2 regions of the Lentibacillus daqui genome follow, and region 1 is predicted to be linked to the other one. Evidence: a T-box and tRNA genes for the amino acid it is inferred to sense, from the RefSeq annotation. Region 1 holds a T-box; the other holds one or more tRNA genes.
The links. The T-box of region 1 lies ahead of trpS (tryptophan--tRNA ligase). A T-box ahead of a tRNA ligase gene usually reads a tRNA of that ligase, here a tRNA-Trp.
Positions count from the first base shown of each region.

Region 2: it has a tRNA-Trp gene. The T-box ahead of trpS (tryptophan--tRNA ligase) is inferred to sense a tRNA for this amino acid. The anticodon was not compared.

Region 1 covers NZ_CP114176.1:2,457,748-2,473,580, forward strand. The annotation lists gene O2S85_RS12445 (ClpXP adapter SpxH family protein) at 1-749, shown strand, start outside; gene O2S85_RS12450 (nicotinate phosphoribosyltransferase) at 840-2,303, opposite strand; gene O2S85_RS12455 (DHA2 family efflux MFS transporter permease subunit) at 2,932-4,356, opposite strand; gene O2S85_RS12460 (hypothetical protein) at 4,708-4,926, shown strand; gene pepF (oligoendopeptidase F) at 5,019-6,824, opposite strand; gene O2S85_RS12470 (competence protein CoiA) at 6,918-8,108, opposite strand; gene O2S85_RS12475 (hypothetical protein) at 8,222-8,401, opposite strand; gene mecA (adaptor protein MecA) at 8,481-9,170, opposite strand; gene spxA (transcriptional regulator SpxA) at 9,580-9,975, opposite strand; gene O2S85_RS12490 (GNAT family N-acetyltransferase) at 10,233-10,820, opposite strand; gene O2S85_RS12495 (putative glycoside hydrolase) at 10,899-12,056, opposite strand; gene O2S85_RS12500 (rhodanese-like domain-containing protein) at 12,262-12,561, opposite strand; gene O2S85_RS12505 (hypothetical protein) at 12,705-12,839, shown strand; T-box leader at 12,799-12,971, shown strand; gene trpS (tryptophan--tRNA ligase) at 13,050-14,039, shown strand; gene O2S85_RS12515 (YjbA family protein) at 14,170-14,931, opposite strand; gene O2S85_RS12520 (YuzI family membrane protein) at 15,116-15,322, opposite strand; gene fabF (beta-ketoacyl-ACP synthase II) at 15,465-15,833, opposite strand, start outside.
Region 2 covers NZ_CP114176.1:2,899,681-2,915,513, forward strand. The annotation lists gene O2S85_RS14610 (amidase) at 1-647, opposite strand, end outside; gene panF (sodium/pantothenate symporter) at 895-2,361, opposite strand; gene O2S85_RS14620 (YhdT family protein) at 2,358-2,672, opposite strand; gene O2S85_RS14625 (ribonuclease H family protein) at 3,189-3,845, opposite strand; gene O2S85_RS18980 (WYL domain-containing protein) at 3,903-4,121, opposite strand; gene O2S85_RS14630 (DUF6320 domain-containing protein) at 4,292-4,897, opposite strand; gene O2S85_RS14635 (phthiocerol/phthiodiolone dimycocerosyl transferase family protein) at 4,957-6,213, opposite strand; gene O2S85_RS14640 (alpha/beta hydrolase) at 6,300-7,202, opposite strand; gene O2S85_RS14645 (hypothetical protein) at 7,380-7,943, shown strand; gene O2S85_RS14650 (class I SAM-dependent methyltransferase) at 7,989-8,786, opposite strand; tRNA gene O2S85_RS14655 (tRNA-Leu) at 9,599-9,680, opposite strand; tRNA gene O2S85_RS14660 (tRNA-Cys) at 9,690-9,763, opposite strand; tRNA gene O2S85_RS14665 (tRNA-Gly) at 9,778-9,852, opposite strand; tRNA gene O2S85_RS14670 (tRNA-Gln) at 9,857-9,931, opposite strand; tRNA gene O2S85_RS14675 (tRNA-His) at 9,951-10,026, opposite strand; tRNA gene O2S85_RS14680 (tRNA-Trp) at 10,040-10,113, opposite strand; tRNA gene O2S85_RS14685 (tRNA-Tyr) at 10,133-10,217, opposite strand; tRNA gene O2S85_RS14690 (tRNA-Phe) at 10,245-10,320, opposite strand; tRNA gene O2S85_RS14695 (tRNA-Asp) at 10,359-10,435, opposite strand; tRNA gene O2S85_RS14700 (tRNA-Met) at 10,442-10,518, opposite strand; tRNA gene O2S85_RS14705 (tRNA-Val) at 10,531-10,606, opposite strand; tRNA gene O2S85_RS14710 (tRNA-Glu) at 10,613-10,687, opposite strand; tRNA gene O2S85_RS14715 (tRNA-Ser) at 10,701-10,792, opposite strand; tRNA gene O2S85_RS14720 (tRNA-Asn) at 10,794-10,868, opposite strand; rRNA gene rrf (5S ribosomal RNA) at 10,882-10,997, opposite strand; rRNA gene O2S85_RS14730 (23S ribosomal RNA) at 11,158-14,077, opposite strand; rRNA gene O2S85_RS14735 (16S ribosomal RNA) at 14,230-15,795, opposite strand.

The DNA of each region.
Region 1 (15,833 bases):
CCATCGAATATGGTGACTACCTGATAATCAGACCCATTGTCACCGGGCATCTGAACAATTTAAATAAAGATAAATTCGATAGACCAAAACGTTTAAAGGAAATATGGCAAAAAACAGCGTGTCGAACCGGAATGAGCTGTGACGGGGATGTATGGATTGATAACCCGATATCCTCACCATGGATCGCTTCATTGGCAATCAAAGCTGCTGAACTGCAGGGAAAGCGGGCCGGACGGATATTTTTACGCAAGCTTCAAGAGAACTTATTTTTAATGAAACAAAATATTTCGGATGAGGACGTGTTAATGGCCTGTGCCAGAGAGGCAAACCTTGATATTGAAGAATTCAAAAATGATTTATATTCATCCTCTGCCAAGAAAGCATTTCAAGGTGATATGAAATTAACACAGGAAATGGAAGTAGATTATATCCCGACGATTGTCTTTTTCAACCAGGACGTAGAAGAACATGGAATCAAAATTTCCGGACTTTATCCATATGATATTTATTTACGCGTGCTACAGCAAATGTTGCAGTGGGATCCTGTCCCGGCGGAAAAGCCCGCTCTGGAAGACTTTCTTGCTAAATATGAAGTGGTTGGAAATAAAGAAGTAGCGGTTGTTTACGATTGGACCATTGCCAAAGCTGACAAGGAACTAAAAAAACTGCAGCTAAAACAAATAGTAAAAAGAATTCCCGCAAAGTATGGTACATTTTGGCGATATATTGGTGAAAAACCCTCTATTTAGGAGGGTTTTTCTTTTTTCGATATGGGTTTCATTTGATCATGGAATCAGCAATAATTCCGTCAATAAATCCGAATCCCCATCCAGATCCTTTCATTTGCCGCCATTCATCGCCTTTACTTTGTTCCTTACTTCACGAATGTTATCCATCTTGTTATCCCAGGTTTTTTGGCTTAAATCGACCGCATAGTCTTCTGGATTGTGGGTTCGTTTATGTTCATCCCAAAACAGTTTTAATTGTTCTTTGGCATAGGTCTGCACCTCTGATAAAGATGGAATCTCATAGACTAATTCCCCCTCTTTAAAAATGTCATGGTGCAAATTAACGGCCTCAAAATCGGTTACAGTTTTACTAACATATGTGTGAATCGGATGGAACATATGGAGACTTTCCTCTTCATTGGGATGCTCGTCTTCTAATGTAATATAATCTCCTTCCGCATGATGATCAATGGTATTAATGATGCGATAAAGTTTTTTCTTTCCCGGTGTCGTTACCTTTTCCGGATTACCCGATATTTTAATGGTATCTTCCATTTCTCCTTGATCATTTTCAATCGCAACCAGTTTGTATACAGCACCCAAGGCAGGCTGATCATATGCAGTAATCAGCTTGGTTCCTACTCCCCAAACGTCAATTTTGGCCCCTTGTGCCTGCAAGCTTAAAATGGTTGATTCATCTAAATTGTTTGAGGCATAAATTTTGGCATCCGTAAATCCAGCTTCGTCCAGCATTTCCCTGGCCCCTTTTGATAAATAAGCCATGTCACCACTATCCAAACGGACGCCTAAGAAATTAATCCGGTCACCAAATTCCTTCGCTACTTTAATAGCATTCGGCACCCCTGAACGCAATGTATCATAAGTGTCGACAAGGAACACACAGTCACGATGACGCTCGGCATATTTGGTAAATGCCTGATATTCATCTTTATATGCCTGAACCATCGAATGGGCATGCGTGCCAGAAACGGGAATGTCAAATATCTTCCCTGCTCTGACATTACTCGTTGCATCAAATCCGCCAATAAACGCTGCTCGTGTTCCCCAAATGGCTGCATCCATTTCTTGCGCTCTTCTCGTACCAAACTCCATCAACGGCTGATCTGCCACGATTTGTTTAATTCTCGAAGCTTTCGTCGCAATTAATGTTTGATAGTTCACAATGTTAAGCAAAGCGGTTTCAATTAACTGTGCTTCTGCCAAATTTGCTTCCACACGCAAAATCGGTTCATCTCCAAAGACAATTTCCCCTTCCCGGAGTGATTTAATAGTTCCGTTGAAGCGGAGATTCTTTAAGTAATCGACAAAATCTTCCCTATACCCTAACGCCTGTAAATAAAATAAATCTGATTCATGGAACCGGAATCCTTTTATATAATCAATAATTCTTTCCAATCCTGCAAAAATACCATAACCATTCTCAAATGGCAGCTTTCGAAAATATAAATCAAATACCGCCTTTCGATTATGTATATTGTCACCCCAATACGTTTCCGCCATATTTATCTGGTATAGATCAGTATGAAGTGCTAACCCGTCATCCTCGAAAGTCATCCGTATTACCTCCTGAAATAAAGTTGCGTGTGATCATACTAAAAATGAATTGCTCGCTCCCAATTAATGTCCATAGCAAATTTTTCACAAATACAATATTACCAATAATCATACCCTCCACAATAACAAAAAACAAGCTATTTTGTCGATTTCTTTGATCTAAATTCGGTATAATTCCCCTATTTATAGGATTGGTTGACACATCGTATTTTCCAACCATTTCAAATTCAAATAAAGGGTTTTTGCCGGTTGTAAAAGGGATAAAAACGTGTTAAATTATACATTGCTGAAGTGATACGTAAGCATATTTTTGGTTTAGGGGGTATGTTTGAAATGAAAGGTAAGGGAAATGTGGCAAAAAGGGAAACCAGAGATATTTTATGGTTTGTACCCCTGATTCTCTTTATTGGAAGTATCATTGCCATGAACATTCATTTTTAGTTGAACAACAAGCATCGCACATTAAAAAACGGCGACTCGATAAAAAATGAAAAATAACATAAAGGGTCAGCATATCCTCCAACGATTGAGATATTGCTGACCCTTTATTTATTGGTAAAAATACCTGGCAAAGATACCTGGATATCTACTGACAGATTCTCCTGGCATCGTGAAGTTATCTGAGTCCTTATCTGGCGCTTGACTGTATTTGATCTCCAGAGGGTTGTGATTTTTTAATGAAAAAGGCCATAATGAGCGCAATGACTGCAAATATTCCAGCTACAATAAAGGAGACATTGACACCATGCACCAGTCCATTCACACCTTCTTCAGGAATAGCTGCATCGGCCATCACAGTAACCAGCAATGCTGTTCCAATCGCTCCTGCTACTTGACGCATCGTATTGTTCATTGCTGTTCCATGCGGGATTAAATCAACCGGCAACTGGTTCAATCCGGCAGTGGTAACGGGCATCATAACCATGGATATGCCAAACATCCGGATACCGTTTACCGTTGCAATGTAGACAAAGGTCGTTTCGCTGGATAAATTAGTAAACATAAATGTTGTAATCGTTACAATGGTCAGTCCGGTAATTGAAAGCCATTTTGCACCAAACTTATCAAATAATCTTCCCGTGATCGGGTTCATAAGCCCCATCAAAATGGCACCCGGAAGCAATGCCATACCGGATTCAATAGCGCTAAAACCCAACATTGTTTGCATGAGCAACGGCAACACAACCGCAGCCCCAATCATGGCCATAAATGTAACCATGCCTAACGCGGTCGTTAAAGTGAATACGGGATTTTTAAACACGCGAAATTCCAGTATCGGATCTTCCAATTTCAATTGTCTAAGAATAAAGAAGACAAGTGCAATAGCACCAACAATCATGGAAATCAATACATGCATGCTCGTCCATCCGGCATCTCCGGCAGTACTAAAGCCGTATAATAGACCACCAAATCCTAACGTGGACAAGATAATAGATAGTATGTCGACCTTAATATCCTTCTGTTCCGTGACGTTCTTCAGCACAAAATAAGCAAGGATAATATCAAAAATAACAATTGGAATAACGATATAAAAGAGACTTCTCCATGGAAATTGCTCGACCATCCAACCGGATAACGTCGGCCCAATCGCCGGGGCAAAAGCAATCACCAAGCCAAACATCCCCATGGCCGTTCCGCGTTTTTCAAGCGGAAAGATGAGAAACAAAATGGTTTGCATCAGTGGCATGATAATTCCTGCACCAGCGGCTTGTAAAACACGACCGGTCATAAGTAATGAAAAATTGGGTGCAATGGAACAAACTAATGTACCGATACCAAATATCCCCAGCGCAAACATGAATAATTTTCTAGTTGTGAACCGCTCAATTAAAAACGCTGTTATCGGGATCATAATGCCGTTCACCAGCATAAAAATGGATTGTAGCCATTGGACAACTGTTTCTTGTAGCTGCAAATCTTCCATAATTTTCGGCAATGCGGTTGCAAGTAATGTCTGATTTAAAATCGCGACAAACGCCCCGGAAATCAATACGAGCATAATCGGTGTTTTCTTTATATTTTTGGGGGATGCTGCAGTTTGATTATTAACCATATTTCTCCTTCTTTCTCCTCTTTAATTATTTAATTTTTATCATTTCCATAACAAATTATTTTATCATGGCTTCATATCTTGGTTTCACTATAACTTTTCCTCAATACTATTTTACATTTTTTTCATCCTCTAAAAAAGAAAAAGGAAGGATACGCGGGGCAGCGCATATCCTTCTCTATTCTTTCCTTTATATTACAAAGGGGGGATGGGAGAAAGTTCATGTTCAAACAAAGGGGTTTTGTTTGTTACTGATCTTACATTTACATAATAGCAACTTGTAAACTTTATTTCAATAACTTTGTGCATCGTTTCACAAAAATGTCACAGAATGATTCATAATGGAGGTTCTGTATGACATATACTCTACCAAGAATATTTTTCGAGGTGATTACAATGCGGGAGATTATGCCATTTTTATTTTTAGTCCTGACGATTTTCGCCTTTTTCTTGAATGTACTAGGGTTCATGAAATTAATTCCGCTTTATATCTCGCTACCAATATTATTTGTTTCACTTTATTTAACGATCTATTCCTTCACGCATAAGCACGCATTCCGCGGCATGCGTTAATTAATAGGTTCATTTATTGCAATTGGAACTTTATTCACACAAAACTGCACCATCCTTTATGGGTGGTGCAGTTTTGTGAAGTTTATCTCGTCTTATTTAGCAAGCATTTTTTCCATTTCCGTTAATTTCTCTTCAAAAACGGCTAATCCATCCATGATTGGCTGTTTGGAGGTCATATCAACTCCTGCATGTTTCAATATTTCAATTGGGTAGTCACTGCTTCCGGCCTTCAGGAATTTATTGATATAACGTTCAACTGCTCCTTTTTCACCGGACAAAATTTGGTTGGCAAGTGCTGTAGCTGCCGAGTACCCTGTCGCATACTGGTACACATAATAGTCCATATAGAAATGCGGAATACGAGCCCATTCCATGCCAATTTCCTGATCAGATACGACATCTTCGCCAAAGTATTTTTTGTTTAAATCATAATAAATCTCGGTCAGCTTATCCGCGGTTAACGCTTCCCCATTTTGCATGCGGACATGGATGTCGTGCTCGAATTCAGCAAACATCGTCTGGCGGAAAACCGTCCCACGAAAACCTTCCAGAAAATGATTTAACAAATATAGCTTTTGTTGTTTGTCCTCCAAATTATTAAGCATATAATCATTTAACAATGCTTCATTACAGGTTGATGCCACTTCCGCCAAAAAAATATGATAGTTTCCATAACGAAATGGCTGTGATTTTCTCGTATAATAACTGTGAACCGAGTGTCCCAATTCATGTGCCAGGGTAAACACATCATTTAACGTGTCCTGCCAATTTAACAAAATATATGGATGGGTACCATATGCGCCGGATGAATAGGCTCCACTACGCTTTCCCTTATTTTCTTCCACATCAATCCAACGACTTTGAAAACCTTCTTTCAAGATGCTTGCATACTCTTTTCCCAATGGTGCCAAGCCGTCTAATACATACTGCTGGGCTTTTTCATAAGGGATCTCCATGTCAACATCCTGAACCAGTGGTGTATACATATCATACATGTGTAACTCGTCAAGCCCAAGCACCTTTTTCCTTAGGGCCGCATACCGGTGCAAGAGTGGCAGCTTTTCATTAACCGCTTCGACCAGATTCTCATACACTTGCTCAGGGATGTTGGCACTATCCAATGCTTCCTGTCTTGCTGAGTCATAATGCCGAACTTTGGCATTGAAATTATTGGTTTTGACAGTCCCTGTTAGTGTTGAGGCAAATGTATGGATAAAATCGCCATATGTCTTGTACATTTTTTTAAAGGCCTCTTCCCGTACACGGCGATCTTTTGATTCCAAAAATCCGATGTATCGCCCGTGCGTCAGATCAACCTCTTCGCCTTTTTCATTCGTAATGGATGGGAAAGTCAAATCTGCATTATTCAGCATGCTAAATGTTTGTGAAGCATTATCCATTGGCTCGGCCGCTTCTGCCAGTAATGCTTCTTCTTTCTGACTCAATACATGTGGACGCTGGCGCATGATTTCATCCAAAGTGTGTTGATACAACTGCAATTCTTCCAACTCATCAACAAATTTCTTGATTGTTGCTTCATCAATGGATAGAATTTCCGGAACAATGAAGCTCATAGAACTGGATGCCAAAGTCAGGACATTTTCCGCTTTTTGGTTAATGGCTTGGTAGAATGAATTCGTTGTATCCTCATCATAACGCATATGAGCATATGTAAATAATTTGCCTAACCTCAGCGACAAATCATCCTGTGTTTTCAGTACATCATACAACGTCTGAGCTGATTCCGCTAATTTACCTTGAAAATCCTCTATTTTCGGGATATCCTGTTTTAACTGCTGTAATTCTTGTTCCCACGCATCATCTGTTGCAAAAATATCTTCCAGCTTCCATTTTCGCTCATCCGGAATTTCATTTCGTTTTGGTAATGCTTTTGCCACGTAGATTTCCTCCTTCTTTTGTAAAACATCACTATACCAATTCTACATGATCCATCTAGATTCCTTTATTTAGTATAACGAATAATCCATGAATCATGCTCGTATTTCGATTTGATTCCCTGCTTCTATCATTTTTAACAATGCTTCATCCCCTTTTAACGCCTCTTCTACATTTTTATAGAATTTAAAATGGCGTTGTTTGGTAAAATGGTAAGTTGATTCCTGTTTGAGAATATGAAGCTGTGTGAGTAGCAGAAGATATTGGTGAATAGGCTGATCGTGGGAGTGAATTAACGGAAGATCGCGTATCGGTATCATATGTTTTCTTAATAAATACATGCAATATGCGACAGAAACGTGTCCACCAATTGGCAAAGGGTGCAATATTTCAAGACAAATACGACTTTGCCAATTCCACAATGGACTTCGCATACGATATTGAGCAGGTATGGGAAGATGTATAATCGATGGCAAGTACTCCAAATGCGTTCGTTTTAAATAAAGCCATTGATACCATGACCGTTCATCCCTGGACAACCGATCCCGTGGCCGTAAACGAAAATGCCGCTTTTCCCGCTGCCATAATGCAAAAAGTTGTTGCCTTGATAAACGTTTCCTTGAAAACAATGTGGTAAATATCATATCCCGTAGTTTGTTAAATTGAAGTATTCCTATTGCCTGTTGTGCTCCAGTGATATATATATCCTGAAAAATGATAAATGTTTGCGTATCCGGGGAGAAGAAATAACCGGTTAATGGGGAATGAGATGAAAATTGATGCAGGAACTGACGTAAAAAATGATCCAGTTTAATATGATGTTGTGATTGTCGCCGAAAATGATTTGCGCCAATAATCCAGATCGGCTGAATGCCAAGTTTTTGATATCCCTGATTTCGTTTAAGAACCTCCGTTACAGAAATTCGGGCACATTGATATTCTATTGCAATTTTTTTCTGATGAATAGTAACCAATAAATCAGGTCGCTGTTTGATTTCAGGTAAATATACCTCAAGTTCGACATCAAGTCGCTGCCATTTTAACCATTCATATAATATAAGTTTGCCTTTCTCGTGGTAGGTTCCTTCCCCACCTTCCTTTGCCGGGCACTTTCCCTTGGTATGATGGGCAAAATGTGGAATGGTCTTTGTTCCCGCCTTTATGATTACCCGTTCACGGCAAATCGGGCAGAAAAATTTTTCCTTTACTTTAAGTCCGGTGATTTCCGTCTTCGTCAAAGGAGCGAGCGTTACCCGTTTTCCATCTTTTGTTATCGCTTGTAACATGATTCTTAACCACCTCCATCTATATCTTTTCGACAAAAGATGGAGAAATCCTGCAAATTCAGGCAAAATTTTTCAATAAAAATGACTCTTAACCAAAATCTATAGTTGACCGATTAGAGGTAATTTTGATTTAGGCGACCGCTACGGAAAAACACTACGCTTTCCGTGGGCTTGTCCTCAGCCTCCTCGAAAAAGAAGATCGCTTTTTCTGCGGGGTCTTCACACTGCGCATTCCCACAGGAGTCTCCGTGTTTTCCTCCGCTAGCGAGTTTATCATCACCATTTTTATTCATTAATTTTAACTATAGATTTTGGTATAAAAATAAAATAAACCTGCAAAGTATTTCTTTACAGGTTTTGCTTAATTAGTGATTATCGTACAGGGAAGTATGCTTTCACCTGATTAAATGTATCATTTTCAAAAACTTTTTTCCCGTACTCTTCTAGAAAATGAATGGTTACCTCTGAATCATTTCCAAATTCAAGAACCTGACTGATCAAATCCTCTTGTTCATCGTCATCCAGTATATCCTGGTTGAATTCCATATATAAATAGTAAGCATCATGATAGTGATATAGGCTATTCTCCTCTACCCCCATACCCGAACCCTGGAAATAATGACTCAACTGAATAACATCTTCAAAATCCTTGAAACAAACCGTTAAAGATAGGTTACCATCTTCAGTCAGCTCCTGCTTTTCTGTTTTCTTATCGCTTTTTCCGAACTTATCATCCAGAAAATTTTCGATCTTCTCATCAGCAGCTAAATCAATTGTTTTTCCATCTTCTGCTGGAAGTTCGATACTCTCGCCATTTTTCGAAATTTGTGCTTTTGTTACGATGATTTCCAACCCTTTTTCCAGTGCCTGAACCTGAATCCATAACGGTCCATCAACATTAAAATCCTCTTGATAATTCACTTCATCCATCATTTGCCAAAACAACTGTTCACTACGCTCGCGGTTATACCAAATTTCTTCCCGCTCAAACCCGCGATCTTCAATATCCAAATACGAAATATAAAATTTAACCGTATTTTCGTTAATACGTTCTATTTCCATTCCTTTCTCTCCCTTCTATGAGAAAAAACATCCAGAATAAACATTGGTTCACTGGTTCGTTTTCCCGTTACTTCCCTCGCATCATTTATCTATTTTCCACGCGATTCGTTTTTGGGGGGTGGAAGAGACAGCCTCACCTTTTATGTCCCTGTACAATTCAACTGGACATGAACCATTTATGATTTATTATCTATAATTTTATTGTATGATACAATCGTGACTTTTGAAAATTTAAATGCCTAGAATAATAATTAATTTATTATAATAACTGATTTACTTTCATTTGTCATCAGGATATTTTTGTAAAAGCTGAGAAAATTACAGCTAATATTGGTTATCATTGAATTGTTAAGAAAACAAAAGCGCAGATCAGCATTCCCAGATCTGCGCTTTTGTGTTATTTGAACAATCAGTTTACCATACGCTGTGCTTCACGCAATTGAAAAGTACGGACTGTCCGGGGTAAAAAACGACGAATCTCATCTTCGTTATAACCAACCTGCAGACGTTTATCATCCAAAATGATTGGTCTCCGTAATAGTCCGGGGTTTAACTGAATTAAATTAAACAAATCTTTCATAGGCAATTGATCAATATTGACATCCAATTTCTGAAAAACTTTTGAACGTGTCGATATAATCTCATCCGTTCCATCCTCAGTCATACGCAATATTTCTTTGATCTCATCCAATGATAATGGCTCGGAAAAGATATTCCGTTCAGTAAACGGGATGTCATGTTTTTCCAGCCATGCTTTTGCTTTTCTGCAAGATGTACAACTTGGTGAGGTATAAAGTGTTACCATGAAACTTCACTCCTCATTTCTTTAAAAATGTATAGTCATCTTCTAAACGTTAAGTAACTTATCAGATTAAAATAAGTTTAAATAACCTTATATGTACAGTATACTACAATTGTCAAGCAAAAGGTAGGGGTTTCTTAGAAAAATATGCTAAAATTCGCATGTTCACCAATTCGTTATATTCATGTATAAGATACCCCGAGAAGTTGTCAATTAAACCTCCTATTTGAAAAAAATTTTGTAAGAGGGAGGCTTATTCTCTAATCCGTCTTATCCAATTTAGCAAATAGATTGTCTGAATCACGCGCTTCATCGTAAACCAATACTTCATCGACCGGTTGATAAGCTGCTCCATACATTTCTTTATCTTTATACGTGTGAATATCTTCATACATCTTTTTCATTTGTTTATAAATCATATCTTCTGAAGCATCCTCAGGAGACCAATACAGGATTTCCATTGGAGTTGTCTCATTCGTTGCCAGGGATCGACGATTGTAACCAATTGATTGTGCATGGGTAAACCCTTCCCGTCGATAAAAATGCAACCGTTTCTCCGTGTCTGTGTCCTCATAATCAACAGGCTCTACCTCTAAAATAATCGGCTTATTCTTTCGTTTCAATTTTTCAATCTGTTTGTGGCCAATCCCCTGTCCTCTTGATTCGGCCGACACCCAAAGGTAATCAATAAAAAGAAACGTATCAAATTCCGCATACATTAATACATGGTAGCGACCTTCATCTTTATGATAGACGTCACCCTTTTCCTGCAATAATATTTCCATATGTTCCTTGGATTTCATTTCTTCAACCGGAAAATATTTGTTTAGCTTTTCATACCAATTCATTGATCTACTCCTTTGCCTTTATACCTGTTTATTATACCCTTTACAGACTTTCTAAAACAAGTAGTCATAAAATTACTGTCACGGGGTATAGTCCACGTTTTGCGTGTAGGAATTGGCGGCATTCCAAACCAGGAATTCATCGATACCATTTTCCTGTAATGCTTTAATTTGTGCTTCCACTTCCGCTTTCCCATAATGTGTCGGCTCTTTGTCATACAGCCATGGCGCTTCGAAATCCTGAATCCATGGTCTTGTGATTGGCGGATTATCCAGCTTGCCCAATACTTCATTCTCCACCTTTGCATAGGAATTTACCAATTGGTATGGATGTTTATCCGGGAAATCAATGCCAAAATAAGTGGACCAGTGGCTCGGATAAATCATCGATGAAATGACATCCACGTTCTCAGCTATTTTCGAGAAATTCTGACCAATACCCGGTGCTTCCGGAATGGTTGCGGAATATCCAAAAATATCCACGCCAACTTTCACATTGTAATCTGCCAATTGCTCTTTAGCATATTTAACGAAATCAGTAACGGCTTTGACACGGCGCTTTGTATTCGTCATATCCAGGTTTTTGTAGTCCCCTTGACTGTATTCCAATTCCTTATCATAGTGCTCAAACCCTTCCGGAAAACGCACATAATCAAACTGGATTTCCTGAAACCCAAATGCTGCTGCTTGTTTGGCGAGTTCCACATTATATTCCCAGACCTCTTTTTTAAATGGGTTGACAAACGACTCTCCTTTCCCATTTGTCCACACTTTACCATTTTCCTTAAAAGTTAATTCCGGCTGAGAGTTGGCCAAAACAGAATCTTTAAACACGACAATCCTGGCGATCGGATATATTTGCTTTTTTTCAAGAAATTTCAGCAGTTTCTTTGGGTCATCAATATAATCCCGTGCAGCTTCTTCATACGGAGAGCCTTTCTCCGGTGTGAAAGTAATATTTCCATGGTCTTCTTTGATATCGATAACCATTGTATTCAAATCGGTTGAATCGACCAAATCAACAAGTGAATCAAATTTGCTTCCTCCTACAGATGGGCCGGTAACATAAATTCCTCTAACCGCGTCCGGATAAGCAAAATTTAAACCGGAATCATGGGTAAATCGTGCAAAAGGAATGTCGATGTCAGCCGGTTGAATGCTTGTCGTATTAGCAGCATAAGTACGGGCTGTTTGTATCTCTTCACCGCTGGATATATATGGAATCCCCAATCCAACCATGAGAATTCCGGCAAATGTGATGTGCTTGAATTGTGCTTTTTCCAATGATCATTCTCCTATCAAAGGTTTTTACAATAGTTTTAGGAACCTTCTATACACGCTCACCTATAACTTTTATCAAAACATCACATTTATACATTAAAAATGGAGGACAGACTCCCGTTACGTTAACACATTAGTGTAACGGGGCTGTCCTCCAATAACGTTATTTTTCTACTTCATCTTCCCAATCCAGCATGCCGCCTTTCATATTGGTAACATCGTAGCCTTTGCTTTCTAAAAACTCGTATGCTCTGCCACTTCGTCTACCGGATCGGCAAACAAGGTAATGATGTTCATTTTTATCAATTTCGTCCAGACGATCAGGAACCTCTCCAAGCGAGATATGACGCGCACCAGGTATTTTGCCTTGTGCAACCTCTTCATCTTCTCGAACATCGATAATGTCAAGATCCTCACCAGACTTTAATTTTTCTGCAAGTTCTTTTGTGGTAATTTCTTTCATTTTAAATTCCCTCCATTATAAAAAAGTGGCATGGGATTCCCCCACTTAATTACCAAATGATGAACTATCAAGTCACGTGCACTACAGTTTCAAAGTACGTTTTAATTCACTGGCTAGTGTGTCTAGTCTACATCACTAACTACATGCATGACAAACGTAATGATCACAGAAAAAATCGCTTGCTTGATTTCATCCTTGCATTTCAGGATAAAAATCTCTATAATGATAAAAACAATATCATTAGCGATGAAAAAGGCGTAGTACCACTTATCCGTTGATTTTAGAGAGCTTGTGGTTGGTGAAAACAGGCATCAAGGTAAATGGGAATTGGACTTTTGAGCTGAATTTGATGAAGTGATCCTGTAATTGCAGGATAATAAGGGTGGCACCGCGGTTCATTCGTCCCTTTTAGCAAGGGATTAATGAACCTTTTTTATGTCTAAAATGAAGAATAACCTAGGTAAAATGATTTTAATGGAGTGAACTAAATGAATACAATATTTTCGGGAATTCAACCAAGCGGGACACTAACAATCGGGAATTATTTGGGGGCCATGCAGCATTTCGTTAACCTGCAGGAAGACAACCAATGTTTCTTCTGTATTGTTGATGAACATGCGATTACTGTACCACAAGACCGCTTAAAGCTACGGAAAAATATTCGCTCGCTTGCCGCGCTGTACCTGGCTGCAGGAATTGATCCAAACAAGGCAACCCTGTTTATTCAATCCGAGGTATCTGCCCATGCGGAACTGGCTTGGATTATGCAGTCAATTAGCTATATTGGCGAGTTGGAACGTATGACTCAATTTAAAGATAAAGCTGCAGGTAAGGAAGCTGTATCCGCTGCATTATTAACTTATCCGCCGCTAATGGCCGCCGATATTTTACTATACCAAACCAATTTAGTACCTGTTGGCGAGGATCAAACCCAACATCTGGAACTAACTCGTAATCTGGCACAGCGGTTTAATAATAAATTTAATGATATTTTCACGCTTCCACAGATCAGCGTTCCAAAAGTCGGCGCAAGGATTATGTCGCTACAGGAGCCAACCAAAAAAATGAGTAAATCAGACAGCAATGAGAAAGCCTTTATTTCCATGCTTGACGAGCCGAAAAAAATCGAGAAGAAAATAAAAAGTGCGGTAACCGATTCAGAAGGGATTGTTAAGTTTGATAGAGATAATAAACCTGGTATCTCCAACCTATTAACGATTTTATCCGCTTGTTCAGGTGAATCAATAGAAAAACTGGAAGCAGATTTTGCCGGAAAGGGCTATGGAGAATTCAAACAAGCGGTTGCCAATGCGGTTGTACAAATACTTGGACCAATTCAGGATCGTTATGATGCCTTGATTGAAACGACTGAACTGGACGATATTCTTGATCATGGCGCTGAACAGGCTGCCGAAATCGCGAATAAAACATTAGTCAAAGCAAAACGGGCCATGGGACTGGGACGTAAGCGTAAATAAAAGCAAGAGGTTGGAGTTTGGAAACTAAAGTCGGAGTAAAGAGACAAAACTCAACCCGACCTTAAAAAAGCACTTGACTGGTATCCTCGCCAAGTGTTTTTTATCCGACTCCGACCTCTGAACTTCGCTATTATTTCTGTTTCGATTTATCCGGTTCCTGATTTTGTTCCAGTTCCCACATTTTTTCCAAAAACGGCTGACCCTTAATCATTTTTCCGCACAAATCCTCATGTGCTGTGCTCCATCCATATTTTACCCCTTCATACAATGCTTCCCAAACCTTTTCTTCATCCATATATCGAATATAGGGATATTTTTTCGGATTCCACTCGGTTAGCCAATAGCGCAATTCTTCCGGGTTATTCGCGGTATGCAACTGATCAAGTGCCATCATTAATAATTGTTTTAACTGCCGCTCGCGTCTGGTCAAACCATAAACAAGTTCCGGCGGCATGGATAACATATGATATTCTTTTTGGTGCAACGTTCCATCAAATTTAAACGATTGTTTTTTTGTGTTTTCGACCATATCAAAGACAAGCTGTTCCTGTCTCGGTATGAGTCTGCTTTTGCGAATCGGGATTTGATATCCTATCGTATCGATCGCGATAATATCGGTTCCATCCGTGACGATGCAAGCATAATCCAGCACGGTACGTTCCTGTCCTTTGCGAATATATGCACGCTTATAAATGGCATCGAGCATCGGTTTTGGCAGGTCATGCATATCATTTTCAATATAATGGTATAAGTCATCAGTTATGTACAATAACGGGACCTGATCAAGCAACTCGATACCGTCTTGTTTCCGCCACTCATGAAAATAACATACATTATAACCATTCTCTTCTCCTTCAAACCAATTCACCCACACATCGTGCAAATATAACATAAAACAACCCTCACTTTTTAACTAACATTTACCATACATTATGACCATCATGTCAGAAAAATATTCTGGGACTTTTCATTTATATGTGTGCAAAGTATAAATAAAAATACAAGTAAAAAGCCCAAATTAGCGCTGTTTTGGACAAAAATAAAAAAATAATTACCGAACCATTTTGCTCATTCATCTAACGGGTGTTTGGATAGTTGTAAATCGCGATTGCCATCAAAATAAAACCGATCGGCAAAAAGTAACATTCCGGTCTGCCTTTCAAAAATATAAAGTAATCAACCCACCCTAAACCAACTGGCAAGAAATTTGCATAGGCAATAATGGTGACGCCACCAGATACAGCCATGCCAAATCCCAATAAAAAAAGAAATAAATAAAACATGTTATCCCCCACCCTGCCTGTCCATTTCATTTATTTCATTCTATGCTTGTACAAGGAAATACATGATAGGGTTGTCCTGTTTACGGAGGCATCAAAAAAAAGCCAACCAGAATCCTCAATCCTGGCTAGCCTTTTTCTATTATTATGCATATTTTTTAAATATCAAAGCCACATTATGCCCGCCGAATCCAAGCGAGTTACTCATGACTACATTGACATCCTGCTTTCGCGCCTCATTTGGCACGTAATCCAAATCACATTCTTCATCAGGTGTTTCATAATTGATTGTTGCCGGAATGATGCTATCCTCAATAGATTTCATCGAGATCACGGCCTCTAATCCCCCAGCAGCTCCCAATAAGTGGCCAGTCATCGATTTCGTTGATGATACAGGCAATTGATAAGCGTAGTCACCAAAAACAGTTTTAATGGCAATTGTTTCCCATTTTTCATTCAATTGTGTGCTTGTTCCATGCGCATTAAGGTAATCCACTTGTTCAGGTGTTAACTG
Region 2 (15,833 bases), 440 kb from region 1:
TGCGCAGAAACGATATTCATCAGATCTGAACTATTAGGGGCTCCCGAAAAAACACCTCGCGATGGTTTCAATCCGATATTGCCGTTTACACCAGCTGGAATTCGGATCGATCCACCACCATCACTTGCATGAGAGATTGGAATAATACCAGCTGCAATTGAGGCTGCGGTCCCGGCAGAGGAGCCACAAGTTGTATAATCAAGATCCCAAGGATTTCTGGTAATATAAACATCCGGATTCTCCGCTGAACTGCAAAGGCCAAACTCAGGTGTTGTCGTCCGTCCAATAACGTTGAGACCAGCTTTGCGAATTTGTTTTGTCAGAAAGCTATCAGCCGTGGAACGGTTTCCCTGCATAAGCAGAGAGCCCATTTCCTGTAAGCGTCCTTTAAGTGTAGGACCGAGATCCTTCATGAAAAATGGTACCCCCGCAAAGATGCCGTCAGGGTTCATTCCATCCATCATAGGATCGTCCGCTACATCATGAAAGATTTCAATAACGCCATTGATTTCAGGGTTTAAGGCTTCAACCCCTTTTATAACCTGGTTTGCCAACTCTTTTGGGGTGACCTCACCCTTTTGTATCAATTCCGCAAGACCAATAGCATCATAGTTGGACCATTCATTCCAGTTCATTGCTAAATTCATAAAAACGTCACTCCTTCATGTTTGTGCGGTTTGACTGGATTCTGTTAATTTCCGTTTCAAAAAAGGCGTACGGAGGGTTACCCAGCACTACTTGGCTCATATGCATGCCAAGCATAATGATCCCTGCTACAACAGTTCCAATCAATATTGCACCGTGAATTAATATTGAATCCGTGTAAAACATCCCCCCGGTCCAGGAATTATTTCATAACTATCCGATACTCCAGTTTAATTGAGTGACCTTCAGTCAAGCACTCCAAAACTTTGTAACAATTTCCGACCGCTGGGCGGCAAACCGTTTTTTTGTAAATAAACTGCCGAAAACATAAGCGAGGAAAGATAAGATTACCGATATAACAACCGGGTGTAAGCCGAATGGATTTGAAATAAAAGTATTAAAACAAATAAAGGCAATCACCCCTGTTAAAATGGAAGATAATGCTCCAACACTATTCCCCGTCTTCCAGTATAATCCCATGACAATTGGCCAGATAAAAGCGGCTTCCAAGCCCCCCATGGCAAACAGGTTGAGCCAAATTAACAGGCTCGGTGGCTTAATGGCCATAAAGAAAACAATTACGCCAATAATCGTGGTAACACCATAGCTTAATCTTTGCACTGTTTTACTGGTTGCATCAGGCTTCACATAATTTAAATATATATCTTTAATAATGGAAGAACTTGCAACTAGCAAAACTGAACTAACGGTTGACATAATGGCTGCCAACGGGCCAGCTAAAACAATCCCAACAAGCCATGGAGGCAACAACTCTAGTGCAAGCAATGGTAACGTATTATCGGCAACACTAACCTCCGGCATAATGACACGAGCAAATACTCCTGTTAATGTCAAAACAAGCATAACAAAGCCGACAGCAAACGTACCGATCATGATCGCGCTATGCATGGACTTGGAACTTCTATATGAGATGGCTCTGACAGCTATTTGCGGTAACCCTACAACTCCCACACCCACTAATACCCAATACGATGAAACATAGGCTGGTGATAACGATTGATCGCTCCCAAATGGTGAAACCAAATTCGGATTTTCGGAAATCAAACCCGACATAATATTGTTAATCCCTCCACCGGCAATAACGGCAGCTACCACTAGAATGGAGGAACCTATCAGCATAATTACACCCTGGATAGTGTCCGTTATAGCGACGGCGCGAAATCCTCCGATGACTGTATAGATAACAAGGACCATACCAAAAACAAATAATCCAGATACGTAAGGAATACCCATGACAGACTCCATCAGATGTCCTCCACCAACCCACTGGGCGGCCATAAGAGCAAACAAGAAAACTACGATACAAATAGCGGACAAAATAACAACCCACTTATTACGATATCTCTCTTTTAAAAAGTCAACTAATGTAACCGCATTTATCTTTCTTGCCATGATTGCAAATTTTTTGCCAAGAATCGATAAGGTGAAATAACCGGTCACCAATTGCGTCATACTTAGTAACACCCAAGCCAATCCAAATGTGTAGGCTGCTCCTGGTCCGCCGAGAAAGCTGCTGGCGCTTGCATAGGTAGCAAACATAGTCATTGCAAGAACAAACCCTCCGAGTTGTCTGCCACCAAGAAAATATTCATTTGTGAAATCAGAGGATTTTCTCACCCATTTGGACGAAAAAACCCCTATCAAAAACATCGCAATTAGATATAAAATCAATATTATAATAACTTCCCAGTTCATTTCGGGGATCCTCCTTTGGTGTCATCTTCATATTCTGCATCAAGCGGAATATCCTTGTAAAAGAACTTTACAATGATAATGACAAGGATCGTAAAGACAATAAATCCAAGAATGCAACTATAAAAAAACCAAGCGGGAAATCCAAAAACATAATGATACTTGTCAACATCTTTTGAGCCAAAACCGTATGCGAAACCAAACCACCATAGGAAATTTGCTATAGCGATTCCAATCCCAATCAAGGCTTCACGGTTAGCAATTTTATACCGAGGATCATCTGATATCTGTTCTCGTTTAACGTTATCTTTCATTCTCGCAATCTCCCTTCACAGATTTAAATTTGCCTTGGGGTTTTTCATTGATCAAACGTATCCCAATCTTTTGAAGCCATCACCAACTGCGTTTCACAACCGGTAATTGTAACATCCATCTTTCTAAAGATATACATGTATTTAAAGCATTTACATACTATGTATGATGTAGTACATGATATATATCCTAGCAATTTAACATTCATTTGTAAATAGGAATTAACAGAAGGGTTCGATTAGACAAATAATTTAACGTGCGGTTATTAACAACACAAATAAGGAATGCCGCCCAACCCCCTGTTTGGTAGGAAAAATAGGATAGCTGAAACGTGGGTTATTAGCCCAATCCCCGACCATGGTAACCGTACGTTGTGCCTTTACATATTGTAAAGCTCAACATGCATTCCTTAGACACGATAGATTGGGCAGGAGAAAAAAATGTAGAAATATATTTATAAAGAAACTATTGGAAGCAACAAAAACAAACACACGGCCAATTCATCGCTACTGCTCACTCTAATTCAATTCAATCGTACTCGTTATCTCAACACCTTTCAATGCCTGCGATGCCAGCTGATCCGCCTCACGATTTCTTTTCCGCGAAACCAATTCATATTCAGGCCTCACCCCGATTTTTTCGAGCTTCGTTTCAATTCGATCCATCCACTTTGCCAATCCCGGTTCATAACATGGCCATTCATCGTTCATTTGGTTGATTACCACATTGGAATCCCCAATGAATGTAACCGGCAAATGATGCACATCCATAAGTTCCAGTTCCTGTAAACTCAAATTCAACGCGGCATATTCTGCTTCATTATTCGAATCGAGTTCCATCGCAGTCGTATTTTTACGCAGCCGATAGGACTTTCCATTTTTGCTATAATAAATCGCACAACCCAGACCTGACTTCTTGGTTTCCAAATCAAACCCGCCATCAAAATAAACAGTAATATCGTGTGCTTCCGTTTGAATCTCTTCCATATATTTTTTTAATTCTTTCATTGACCATGTATGATCAGACCCATCGACAAACGTTAATGCTTCTGCCCGGCCTGTCTTTTCCAAATCCTCCGCCAGCATCAACGCTTTCTTGGCGTGCATCTCATCCGAAATGAACCTTGTCGTTGTACCTTTGGGCGATTGATAGGTTAATTCGATCCGCACATCCATTGCAAACCCTCCATTACCATTATTATTTCTAAACCACAGTTTGGACATGTTGCCGCCTTAGGATACCGCAGACCTTTTTCTAACAGGTTCAACCGCCAAAATGTGATCTAGCCTAAAGGTCCGTACCCTTTTGCGCCAATAACAAAAAGCGATGATCGTGTTCTCTTCCATACGAATCACCCGTATGATCCGTTGTGTTACGTGATTGTCACTGTCCATATAAAAGATCATGATTTTCTGTTTGGATTTTATGGAATCTGACAGCAAATGATTCATGATATGCACCTTCTAACCGAAACGTTTGTTCTATTATATCACGAAACACCCGGAAATATGCAGGAAAGTTTTTACTTCACGCCATTACCAAGATGTATTTGTGTATTGGATAAAGGACGATGCAACACCGTGTTCCTGGTTCCTCCACTCATTCAAATATATTTTTATGATTAGAAATGGAACCTCCGCACAATTTCGTTCTTCATCGTTTTTTCCGAAAATAGTATCATCCCAATCAGCGTTAGCAGAGCATATAAGGCAGTTGCAGCACTTGGCCATAATACAGTAGACCAAGAACTTAGAAAAAGAATGACAGGAAGAAAGCCCAGAATGACCATCGTTGTCATATAGCCAATATATTCACGCCATTTCATTGGTTTTCGCAGGACAATAATCGTTACAAACAATGTAGCCAAGGTGACGAGAAAGGGAATAACATAATGAATCGACCATCTCGAACCTCCGGAAGCCGCGTCCAGAATAAAGAGCATAACGGAAAGTGCAATAACCTGGAAAATAACTTTGGAACCCGTGTGCGCTTTTGAGAGAATCGTATGGTTAATAAACAATACCCCATATAGAACCGGCCCCAACACGTAGAGAAACCATAATTCATTTCGATTCGTTAACAGATTAATTAATACGCTTGTACTAATAGTGAAAATCGCAATAAATAAGACAAGACGTTGTACAAAATGACGTCGTTTTATTTTTGTTTCATACACAGGATAATACTCATTCTCATCTGTTCTTTCGGAAAGTTTGTGTTTGCACAAGGGACAATATTGTTGTTTTGTATGGATATTGCAATTTGCACAATAATTTTCCATTGTTTTCACCTGCTGTCATTGGAGTATACTTCTATATCCAAATTAAATGTCTTGGAAAGTTCTCTAAAGAAAGTACGGATAATATCCGCTTCTTGTATCATTCTTGCAAATGTGATTACGAGTTCATCTCCCACAGCGATCATCCCTCCGTTGATTGGGCTTTTCTTTGTCGGGTACAGAACCATTTCCATATGGGCAATATGGGATTCCATTGAGTCAGGAAGTCGTACTTTACCCATATTTGTCAAGGTCATCGCTTTGGTACGCTCACTAAAACTCCTGTAACCATAACGAATGGCATGATATTTAAGCGGGAGTGGAATAAATCGTGCTGCCAGTCTTGTTTGCCATTTCACACGATCATTAATACTTTGCTGCATGTTTTCCTTTTGTACCTTCTCACGCAGTTGTTTTGATGTTTCTGCGATAATTTCTTCCAATGTCGTTGTTTCTGTGACAGACATGCCGATATTGACTACACCAAAAAAATTGCGCAGTGTATTAGACGGAAAAAGACTTCGCAAATTGACCGGAACAGCAATTTTTATTTCTTCTTTATATGCCCGGTATCTTAATCGTTCTTTATAAATAGCTGCAATTAAAATTGCGGTGACAAAAGCGGTAATCGTTGTTCCATGCTCCTTGGCAAGTTGATGCACCTTTTCTGCACTCATTTTTCCATGGACTGCAATGGTTTGGTCCATTGATATACCGCGGATTTGATAGGAAGAAGCTTCTTTGTATTTCTCTGTTTTTTCGTCCGTTACATAATTTTGATAACTATCATCTCTTTCATAATAGCTTTGCTCATTATGAATATCGATCAGCATGTTTTCATAGCTTACATCTTCCCCTAAATGGGTCAGATAGTAATAAACCAGTACTTTAATAAATTCTAAAGCTCCTGTTCCGTCTGTCACAGAATGGAAAAATTCCACGGAAATGCGCTTTTTATAATAGGTTGCACGCAGTAAGAATCCATTTGTTTCTAACGGATCAATTGGTGCACATGGATATTGGCTTTCAGGCTGAACAAAAAGCTTTTCGTTATTCTCCACAAGAAAGTCCCAGAAAACACCTTTACGAAGCTTCACTGCAAACATAGGAAGGCGTTTAAGAACATCGTCCAGCGCTAGTTGCAGTTTCTCCGGCTGTACTGTTTTCTTCATAACTGCAGCGATCCGGAAGACCGAAGAATTTGTTTGTTCCGATACGGCGTGAAACATTTTCCCTGCGTTATCAAGTTTGTACCATTCATCCATCTGTTGAACACCTCAATACGTGCTAAATTTGCTTGTACCCTATTTTACCTTATATTTGCTTCCAATTCATAAATATATCGCAACTTTTACATACCATTTATGATATTCACAATTTCCTTTGTCGCCTTTTTTGCCTCTGGAATAGGGTAAATCATAAAGATATGATTCATTTTCGGGTATTCAAAGTAATTAATTTTAACTCCATGTGATACAACCATATCTCTGAACTTTCTAGCATCAGGTAAAAAAACTTCATGTGTCCCTACGAATAACGTAATTTCCCCCAATCCATTCATCTTTCCATTGATTGGACTGAGTAAATAATTATTTCGGTCAGTGTTTCCTGCATACGCCTTCCCCATTTGAATCAAACCATAAATCCCCAACATTGGGTCTTTATGTTCTAATGCATAAGCATCTGGATTATTCATAGTAATATCAAGCCAAGGTGAAAGTAAAATGATATGTCTGGGTTGTGGTAACCCCTTTTCCAAGAACAATTGTGCTAACGCTAATGCAAATCCTCCTCCAGCAGAGTCACCCATCAAGATAATATTTTCCTTATCTGATATCCCTAAAATCCATTCATATAAGGGAAGGACTTTATCAAAAGACTCTTTATATTGATGATTGGGTGCTTTCGGATAAATTGGAACGTATATTTTAGCATTGGTTTCGTTCATTACTTTCCCAAGAAAATTCCAATGGTATACCGATGGTTGTTTGATATATCCTCCTCCATGTAAATAAAGTATTGATTTTTCTGAAGCAGTTTTTTCTTGATTAAAGATATAACATTCCATTCCATCATACTGCTGTTTTTTGATGTCAAACTTTCTCTGAATACATTTTGGTAAGACATAAGGTTTTTGATTTTTAATTTTCCTCGCCTCGAAAAATTCAGAGTAGCGTTTTTCATCGGTAAAGCTATCTTTATTACTCAGCCGGGTGAGTAAACGTTCCACAATCCAGCTCTGAATACTTCTCATATTGGTTTCCCCCTCGTTGCATTAGCTTTTGTCTCCACTCTCCATTTTCACCCAAATAAACCAATGTTTCGAATGTTTTTTTGCACTAGACTTTTAAAATTGATTATAGTATATTGTAAAATCCAATGCTAAATTATTGGATTATGCCCAAAGAAAGAACCACTATACCCATTAACAGTGGTTCAGAAGGATTTAAAGCAGGCAAGCAATGAAGTGACACAGGCAGAAAGAATGCTTGGACATTCCGTCGTATATGCATCAGGCGCAGATGTCTCTGTTAAATTACTGACACGGGTAGATCAAAATATTGGATGGGGAGTAGAGCGTGCGGCTACAGAAGAACGAATCACAACCATCATAGCGGGATGGGATGGCGTAATTGAAGGTAATCAAAAGGTTTTCGGGAAAGTGATTGATAATTTCCTTGAACATACCTACCAACGTTCGCTCATAGCAAATATCCATCATCCGTTAAATACGATGGAACGCGTAATGCTTATTTTACCAAATAATATTCTGCACAAACCAGGCTTTGAAGATTCAATATCCATTATTAAAGGTATTGCTTCCCAACTTGGTACCAAAATTAAAGGCCTTGTCATTCGTGATAAGATCGATGCCTATGAAAGAAGCTCCCTATACCACGCCACGGGGATTCACGATCTAAAAGGTGGAAGCATGCTTGATATTGTCTCCGGAGTTATTGTTCCTTTTTTGATATATATCCTTTTACAAATTTAATCATATAATGCATTAAAAAATAACTAAGGATAACTAAGAGTCGAATTAGTTATTTTTTATTGCTATTTTAACTGAAATATCTATTTGTTCTTTAAAAATACCGGAATTATCAAGCTTCAATAATTCTTCTTTTAAATGCTCTTCAAATAATTTGGAGTTTGCCCCTAAAAATTGTTTACTACCATAGGAAGTTGAATAAAGATTGCCAATAATCGAATCCAATGTCCAAACATGATCATAAGCGGGTATTTCATGAATTTCCAAGTCAAATTTTGAATTTGCTACAATTTCTTGATGACTAACTATAGGATGGGTGTAAGTAGTGTTACCTGCCCTTCTTTCATTTCCATACCATTGTTTAACAACTTCCTCAACTTTCCTTTGCCAGAGTAAGGGCTCTTTATTTGGAGTATAACTATCGATGATTGCTATTCCTCCACCAAAACTAATCATATCATATAAAATATCAAGAACCTTTTCTCTGTCCATCCAGTGGAACGCTTTTGCAATTGTTACAAAACTAAAAGTATTATCGAAATTTCTTTTGTAACAATCAATATCGCCAATAAACCATTCCATATTTTCCACTCTAACATCCTTGCTAAGACGCTTTGATTCCTCAATCATTTCGGGCTCTGTATCTATCCCAACGATTTTTTCAAACCAATCAGAGAACCTGAATGCCAATTGACTAGTTCCACAACCCAAATCAAGCATATGACCTTTGCCGTTTAAAGAGAATTTAGTGATTAAAAACCTAATAAGCGATGATGGATAAATTGGTCTATAACGCGAATAATACCAAGATGTTCCTTTAAACAAATCTTTCCCATAATCCTTCATTGAATTCTGCCCTCCTCCCATAAACAAAAAAGAAGTTCTTTAATGTTCTAATTCTCATTTTGAGATTTACTAAAGGCGAAAATACTCTATGTTTATCCATTACATTGCATCATCACTAAATAGATTAACACCATTGCGCAAAAAACAACGGATTGATTTCCCAGCCATTTATGTAATCGCTTTATAGCTATGGGAAATCGGGGGACAACCATGTGTCAGTTTCTTGTATGTTTGTTAGTTTTTTATCTTCTTTGAGATTGGTTTGAATGGCCTGATATAAGAGTGAAATTTCCTTCCTATAATTAAAAATCCATCAATCTCACTCACTACTCACTTCAACTGCACCAATTTCGGTAATTTCTTGACCTAATAATTTGCCTTTACGAAAAACGGGATTCCATTCCAAATCAAATACGATAAATTTCATTTGATCACCCAATCTATTGCCAACATCATTTTATTTTATATTAACGGAATTCCCGCTCCACAGCAAAGAAGTATTTATATAAAAAACCACAGATTTATCCTTTTATGAGAGATCTGTTAATAAGCGCGGCGGTTTACCAAGGCAATCCCCTTTGGCAATCATCAACAAATAAAGAAAAAGTAGTTTTAAAATCAATATCTTTTACACCTTTTGTTGTATTAAAATTGATAATTCGTTTGTACGTCTTGCCATTTTTTATTTCTTCTTGTTTAATGACAGGAACATACACGATTTTTTTCTAAGAATCGTATTGGAGATAAATAAAAACGCTTCTTACGATGTGTAAGAAACGTTGATTTCGCTGCATTGGCAAGCAGCGTATTGATACCGGTGGTCGGGATCGAACCGACACTCCTTACGGAACACGATTTTGAGTCGTGCGCGTCTGCCAATTCCGCCACACCGGCATGTGCGTTTGGAGGCGGCAACCGGATTTGAACCGGTGATAAAGGTTTTGCAGACCTCTGCCTTACCACTTGGCTATGCCGCCAATATTAAAACTAATGGAGCGGAAGACGGGATTCGAACCCGCGACCCCCACCTTGGCAAGGTGGTGTTCTACCACTGAACTACTTCCGCAAAATGGCTGGGCTACCAGGATTCGAACCTGGGAATGACGGGATCAAAACCCGCTGCCTTACCGCTTGGCTATAGCCCAACAAAATTATTGATAAGAATGGGGCGATCGGTGGGGATCGAACCCACGAGTGCCGGAGCCACAATCCGGTGCGTTAACCACTTCGCCACGACCGCCATGGTATCAACATGGCAGGGGTAGTAGGAATCGAACCCACATCAAAGGTTTTGGAGACCTTCGTTTTACCATTAAACTATACCCCTATTAATTTATAACAAGAAATGGTGGAGGGGGAGAGATTCGAACTCCCGAACCCTGAGGGAGCGGATTTACAGTCCGCCGCGTTTAGCCACTTCGCTACCCCTCCATATGAACACAATTAAAAGCATAAAGATGGTGGCTCGGGACGGAATCGAACCGCCGACACAAGGATTTTCAGTCCTTTGCTCTACCGACTGAGCTACCGAGCCTTTATGTATTTTTTAGGTGTATTAACACTTGATTTAGGTGGCGGTCTGGACGGGACTCGAACCCGCGACCTCCTGCGTGACAGGCAGGCATTCTAACCAGCTGAACTACCAGACCGTTATTTGGTTGCGGGGGCAGGATTTGAACCTACGACCTTTGGGTTATGAGCCCAACGAGCTACCAGACTGCTCCACCCCGCGATATGAAATTTATGGTGGAGGATGCAGGGCTCGAACCTGCGACCCCCTGCTTGTAAGGCAGGTGCTCTCCCAGCTGAGCTAATCCTCCAATAAGTGGTGACCCGTACGGGATTCGAACCCGTGTTACCGCCGTGAAAGGGCGGTGTCTTAACCACTTGACCAACGGGCCAATATGTTAAAAGTGGCGGAGAGCGAGGGATTCGAACCCTCGAGGCCGCGGTTGCGGCCTACACGATTTCCAATCGTGCTCCTTCGGCCACTCGGACAGCTCTCCATGGCTCCACAGGCAGGATTCGAACCTGCGACCGATCGGTTAACAGCCGATAGCTCTACCACTGAGCTACTGTGGAATGGAATCAATAAGCCTGGCGGCGTCCTACTCTTGCAGGGGCAAAGCCCCAACTACCATCGGCGCTGGAGAGCTTAACTGCTGTGTTCGGCATGGGAACAGGTGTGACCTCTCCGCTATGGCTACCAGACAAATGAATAATACATCCAAGTGAACATCTAAAAACAAAGTGACAAACAATATTATACATGTTTTTCATAAATAGTCAAGAGAAAAACATCGAAATATGTAAAAGGTATTTATACCTTAAAAACTAAATAAGAGAAGATAGTATCAACGAATCAAACAATATAGATAAGTCCTCGATCGATTAGTATCCGTCAGCTCCACGTGTCACCACGCTTCCACCTCGGACCTATCAACCTCATCGTCTCTGAGGGATCTTACTCACTCGAAGTGATGGGAAGTCTTATCTTGAGGGAGGCTTCATGCTTAGATGCTTTCAGCACTTATCCTTGCCACACGTAGCTACCCAGCTATGCTCCTGGCGGAACAACTGGTACACCAGCGGTGTGTCCATCCCGGTCCTCTCGTACTAAGGACAGCTCCTCTCAGACTTCCAACGCCCACGACGGATAGGGACCGAACTGTCTCACGACGTTCTGAACCCAGCTCGCGTACCGCTTTAATGGGCGAACAGCCCAACCCTTGGGACCGACTACAGCCCCAGGATGCGATGAGCCGACATCGAGGTGCCAAACCTCCCCGTCGATGTGAACTCTTGGGGGAGATAAGCCTGTTATCCCCGGGGTAGCTTTTATCCGTTGAGCGATGGCCCTTCCATGCGGAACCACCGGATCACTAAGCCCGACTTTCGTCCCTGCTCGACTTGTAGGTCTCGCAGTCAAGCTCCCTTGTGCCTTTACACTCTGCGAATGATTTCCAACCATTCTGAGGGAACCTTTGGGCGCCTCCGTTACCTTTTAGGAGGCGACCGCCCCAGTCAAACTGCCCGCCTGACACTGTCTCCGAACCGGATCACGGTTCTGGGTTAGAATGTCCGTACAACCAGGGTGGTATCCCACGGGTGCCTCCACCGAAGCTGGCGCTCCGGTTTCGATGGCTCCCACCTATCCTGTACAAGCTGTACCAACATGCAATATCAGGCTACAGTAAAGCTCCACGGGGTCTTTCCGTCCTGTCGCGGGTAATGCGCATCTTCACGCATCGTATAATTTCACCGGGTCTCTCGTTGAGACAGTGCCCAAGTCGTTGCACCTTTCGTGCGGGTCGGAACTTACCCGACAAGGAATTTCGCTACCTTAGGACCGTTATAGTTACGGCCGCCGTTTACTGGGGCTTCGGTTCAACGCTTCGCTCCTGTGAGCTAACGTTTCCCCTTAACCTTCCAGCACCGGGCAGGTGTCAGCCCCTATACTTCGCCTTTCGGCTTCGCAGAGACCTGTGTTTTTGCTAAACAGTCGCTTGGGCCTATTCACTGCGGCTTCTCATGCAAGAAGCACCCCTTCTCCCGAAGTTACGGGGTCATTTTGCCGAGTTCCTTAACGAGAGTTCTCCCGATCACCTTAGGATTCTCTCCTCGCCTACCTGTGTCGGTTTGCGGTACGGGCACCTGTGACCTCGCTAGAGGTTTTTCTTGGCAGTGTGAAATCGGGAACTTCGTGACCATTTTCACTCCCCATCACAGCTTGCGATTGCTGGACGGATTTGCCTATCCAACTCGCTTACTGCTTGGGCGCACTCATCCATCGGTGCGCTTTCCCTATCCTTCTGCGTCTCCCCATTGCTCAAACGGTCATGAGGTGGTACAGGAATATCTGCCTGTTGTCCATCGCCTACGCCTGTCGGCCTCGGCTTAGGTCCCGACTAACCCTGAGAGGACGAGCCTTCCTCAGGAAACCTTAGGCATTCGGTGAAAGAGATTCTCACTCTTTTTTCGCTACTCATACCGGCATTCTCACTTCAAAGCGCTCCACCAGTCCTCACGGTCTGACTTCACAGCACTTCGAACGCTCTCCTACCATTGTTCTTTCAGAACAATCCGCAGCTTCGGTGATACGTTTAGCCCCGGTACATTTTCGGCGCAGCGTCACTCGACCAGTGAGCTATTACGCACTCTTTAAATGATGGCTGCTTCTAAGCCAACATCCTGGTTGTCTAAGCAACGCCACATCCTTTTCCACTTAACGTATACTTTGGGACCTTAGCTGGCGGTCTGGGCTGTTTCCCTTTCGACTATGAACCTTATCACCCATAGTCTGACTCCCAAGATCAAGTAGCTGGCATTCGGAGTTTGACTGAATTCGGTAACCCGGTGAGGGCCCCTCGTCCAATCAGTGCTCTACCTCCAGTACTTCCTTTTCTTGAGGCTAGCCCTAAAGCTATTTCGGAGAGAACCAGCTATCTCCGTGTTCGATTGGCATTTCACCCCTACCCACACCTCATCCCCGCATTTTTCAACATACGTGGGTTCGGGCCTCCAGTCAGTGTTACCTGACCTTCACCCTGGACATGGGTAGATCACACGGTTTCGGGTCTACGACCGTATACTACAAACGCCCTGTTCAGACTCGCTTTCGCTACGGCTCCGTGTCTTCCACTTAACCTTGCATACGATCGTAACTCGCCGGTCCATTCTACAAAAGGTACGCCGTCACCCATTAACGGGCTTCGACTACTTGTAAGCACACGGTTTCAGGTTCTCTTTCACTCCCCTCCCGGGGTGCTTTTCACCTTTCCCTCACGGTACTGGTTCACTATCGGTCACTAGGGAGTATTTAGCCTTGGGAGATGGTCCTCCCGGATTCCGACGGAATTCCACGTGTTCCGCCGTACTCAGGATCCACTCCGGAGGAAATTCTCTTTCGATTACAGGGCTCTTACCCGCTATGGCTAATCGTTCCAGATCGATTCATCTAAAGAATTTCTTGGTAACTCCATTGGAGTGTCCTACAACCCCAACAGGCAAGCCTGTTGGTTTGGGCTGTTTCCGTTTCGCTCGCCGCTACTTGGGAAATCGCGTTTGCTTTCTCTTCCTCCGGGTACTGAGATGTTTCAGTTCCCCGGGTCTGCCTCACCTACCCTATGTATTCAGATAGGTGTACTGCTCCATTACGAGCAGCGGGTTCCCCCATTCGGAAATCCCCGGATCAGTCTACTTACGACTCCCCGAGGCATATCGGTGTTAGTCCCGTCCTTCATCGGCTCCTAGTGCCAAGGCATCCACCGTGCGCTCTTTTTCACTTAACTATATTTAAGAACTTTAAAAGTTGATGTCGTTGTTTGTCTTGCTCTTATTTAGTTTTCAAGGTACAAATAGAGAGATTTACTCTCTCAAAACTGAACCAAACAACCGAGTATGTCTTAGGAATAAACTTCCCGTTCCGTAATATAATCCTTAGAAAGGAGGTGATCCAGCCGCACCTTCCGATACGGCTACCTTGTTACGACTTCACCCCAATCATTGGCCCCACCTTCGGCGGCTGGCTCCAAAAGGTTACCTCACCGACTTCGGGTGTTGCCAACTCTCGTGGTGTGACGGGCGGTGTGTACAAGGCCCGGGAACGTATTCACCGCGGCATGCTGATCCGCGATTACTAGCGATTCCGGCTTCATGCAGGCGAGTTGCAGCCTGCAATCCGAACTGAGAATGGTTTTATGGGATTAGCTAATGCGTCGCCGCTTCGCTGCCCTTTGTTCCATCCATTGTAGCACGTGTGTAGCCCAGGTCATAAGGGGCATGATGATTTGACGTCATCCCCACCTTCCTCCGGTTTGTCACCGGCAGTCACCTTAGAGTGCCCAACTTAATGCTGGCAACTAAGATTAAGGGTTGCGCTCGTTGCGGGACTTAACCCAACATCTCACGACACGAGCTGACGACAACCATGCACCACCTGTCACTCTGTCCCCGAAGGGAACTCGGTATCTCTACCGTCATCAGAGGATGTCAAGACCTGGTAAGGTTCTTCGCGTTGCTTCGAATTAAACCACATGCTCCACCGCTTGTGCGGGCCCCCGTCAATTCTTTTGAGTTTCAGCCTTGCGGCCGTACTCCCCAGGCGGAGTGCTTAATGCGTTAACTTCAGCACTAAGGGGCGGAAACCCCCTAACACCTAGCACTCATCGTTTACGGCGTGGACTACCAGGGTATCTAATCCTGTTCGCTACCCACGCTTTCGCGCCTCAGCGTCAGTTACAGACCAGAGAGTCGCCTTCGCCACTGGTGTTCCTCCACATCTCTACGCATTTCACCGCTACACGTGGAATTCCACTCTCCTCTTCTGCACTCAAGTCCTCCAGTTTCCAATGACCGCTTGCGGTTAAGCCGCAAGATTTCACATCAGACTTAAAAGACCGCCTGCGCGCGCTTTACGCCCAATAATTCCGGACAACGCTTGCCCCCTACGTATTACCGCGGCTGCTGGCACGTAGTTAGCCGGGGCTTTCTGGTGAGGTACCGTCAAGGTACTGCCCTGTTCGAACAATACTTGTTCTTCCCTCACAACAGAGTTTTACGATCCGAAGACCTTCATCACTCACGCGGCGTTGCTCCGTCAGACTTTCGTCCATTGCGGAAGATTCCCTACTGCTGCCTCCCGTAGGAGTCTGGGCCGTGTCTCAGTCCCAGTGTGGCCGATCACCCTCTCAGGTCGGCTACGCATCGTCGCCTTGGTGAGCCTTTACCCCACCAACTAACTAATGCGCCGCGGGCCCATCTGTAAGTGATAGCCAAAGCCATCTTTCAACTTCCTCCCATGCAGGAAAAAGTATTATCCGGTATTAGCTCACGTTTCCGCGAGTTATCCCGATCTTACAGGCAGGTTGCCCACGTGTTACTCACCCGTCCGCCGCTCGTTCCACAAGTGTCACCTCAGATGAGGATCTACTTGCTTCCCGCGCTCGACTTGCATGTATTAGGCACGCCGCCAGCGTTCGTCCTGAGCCAAGATCAAACTCTCCAAAAAAGTTTGTGATAAAATTAACACCAATTAATTTCATCTAA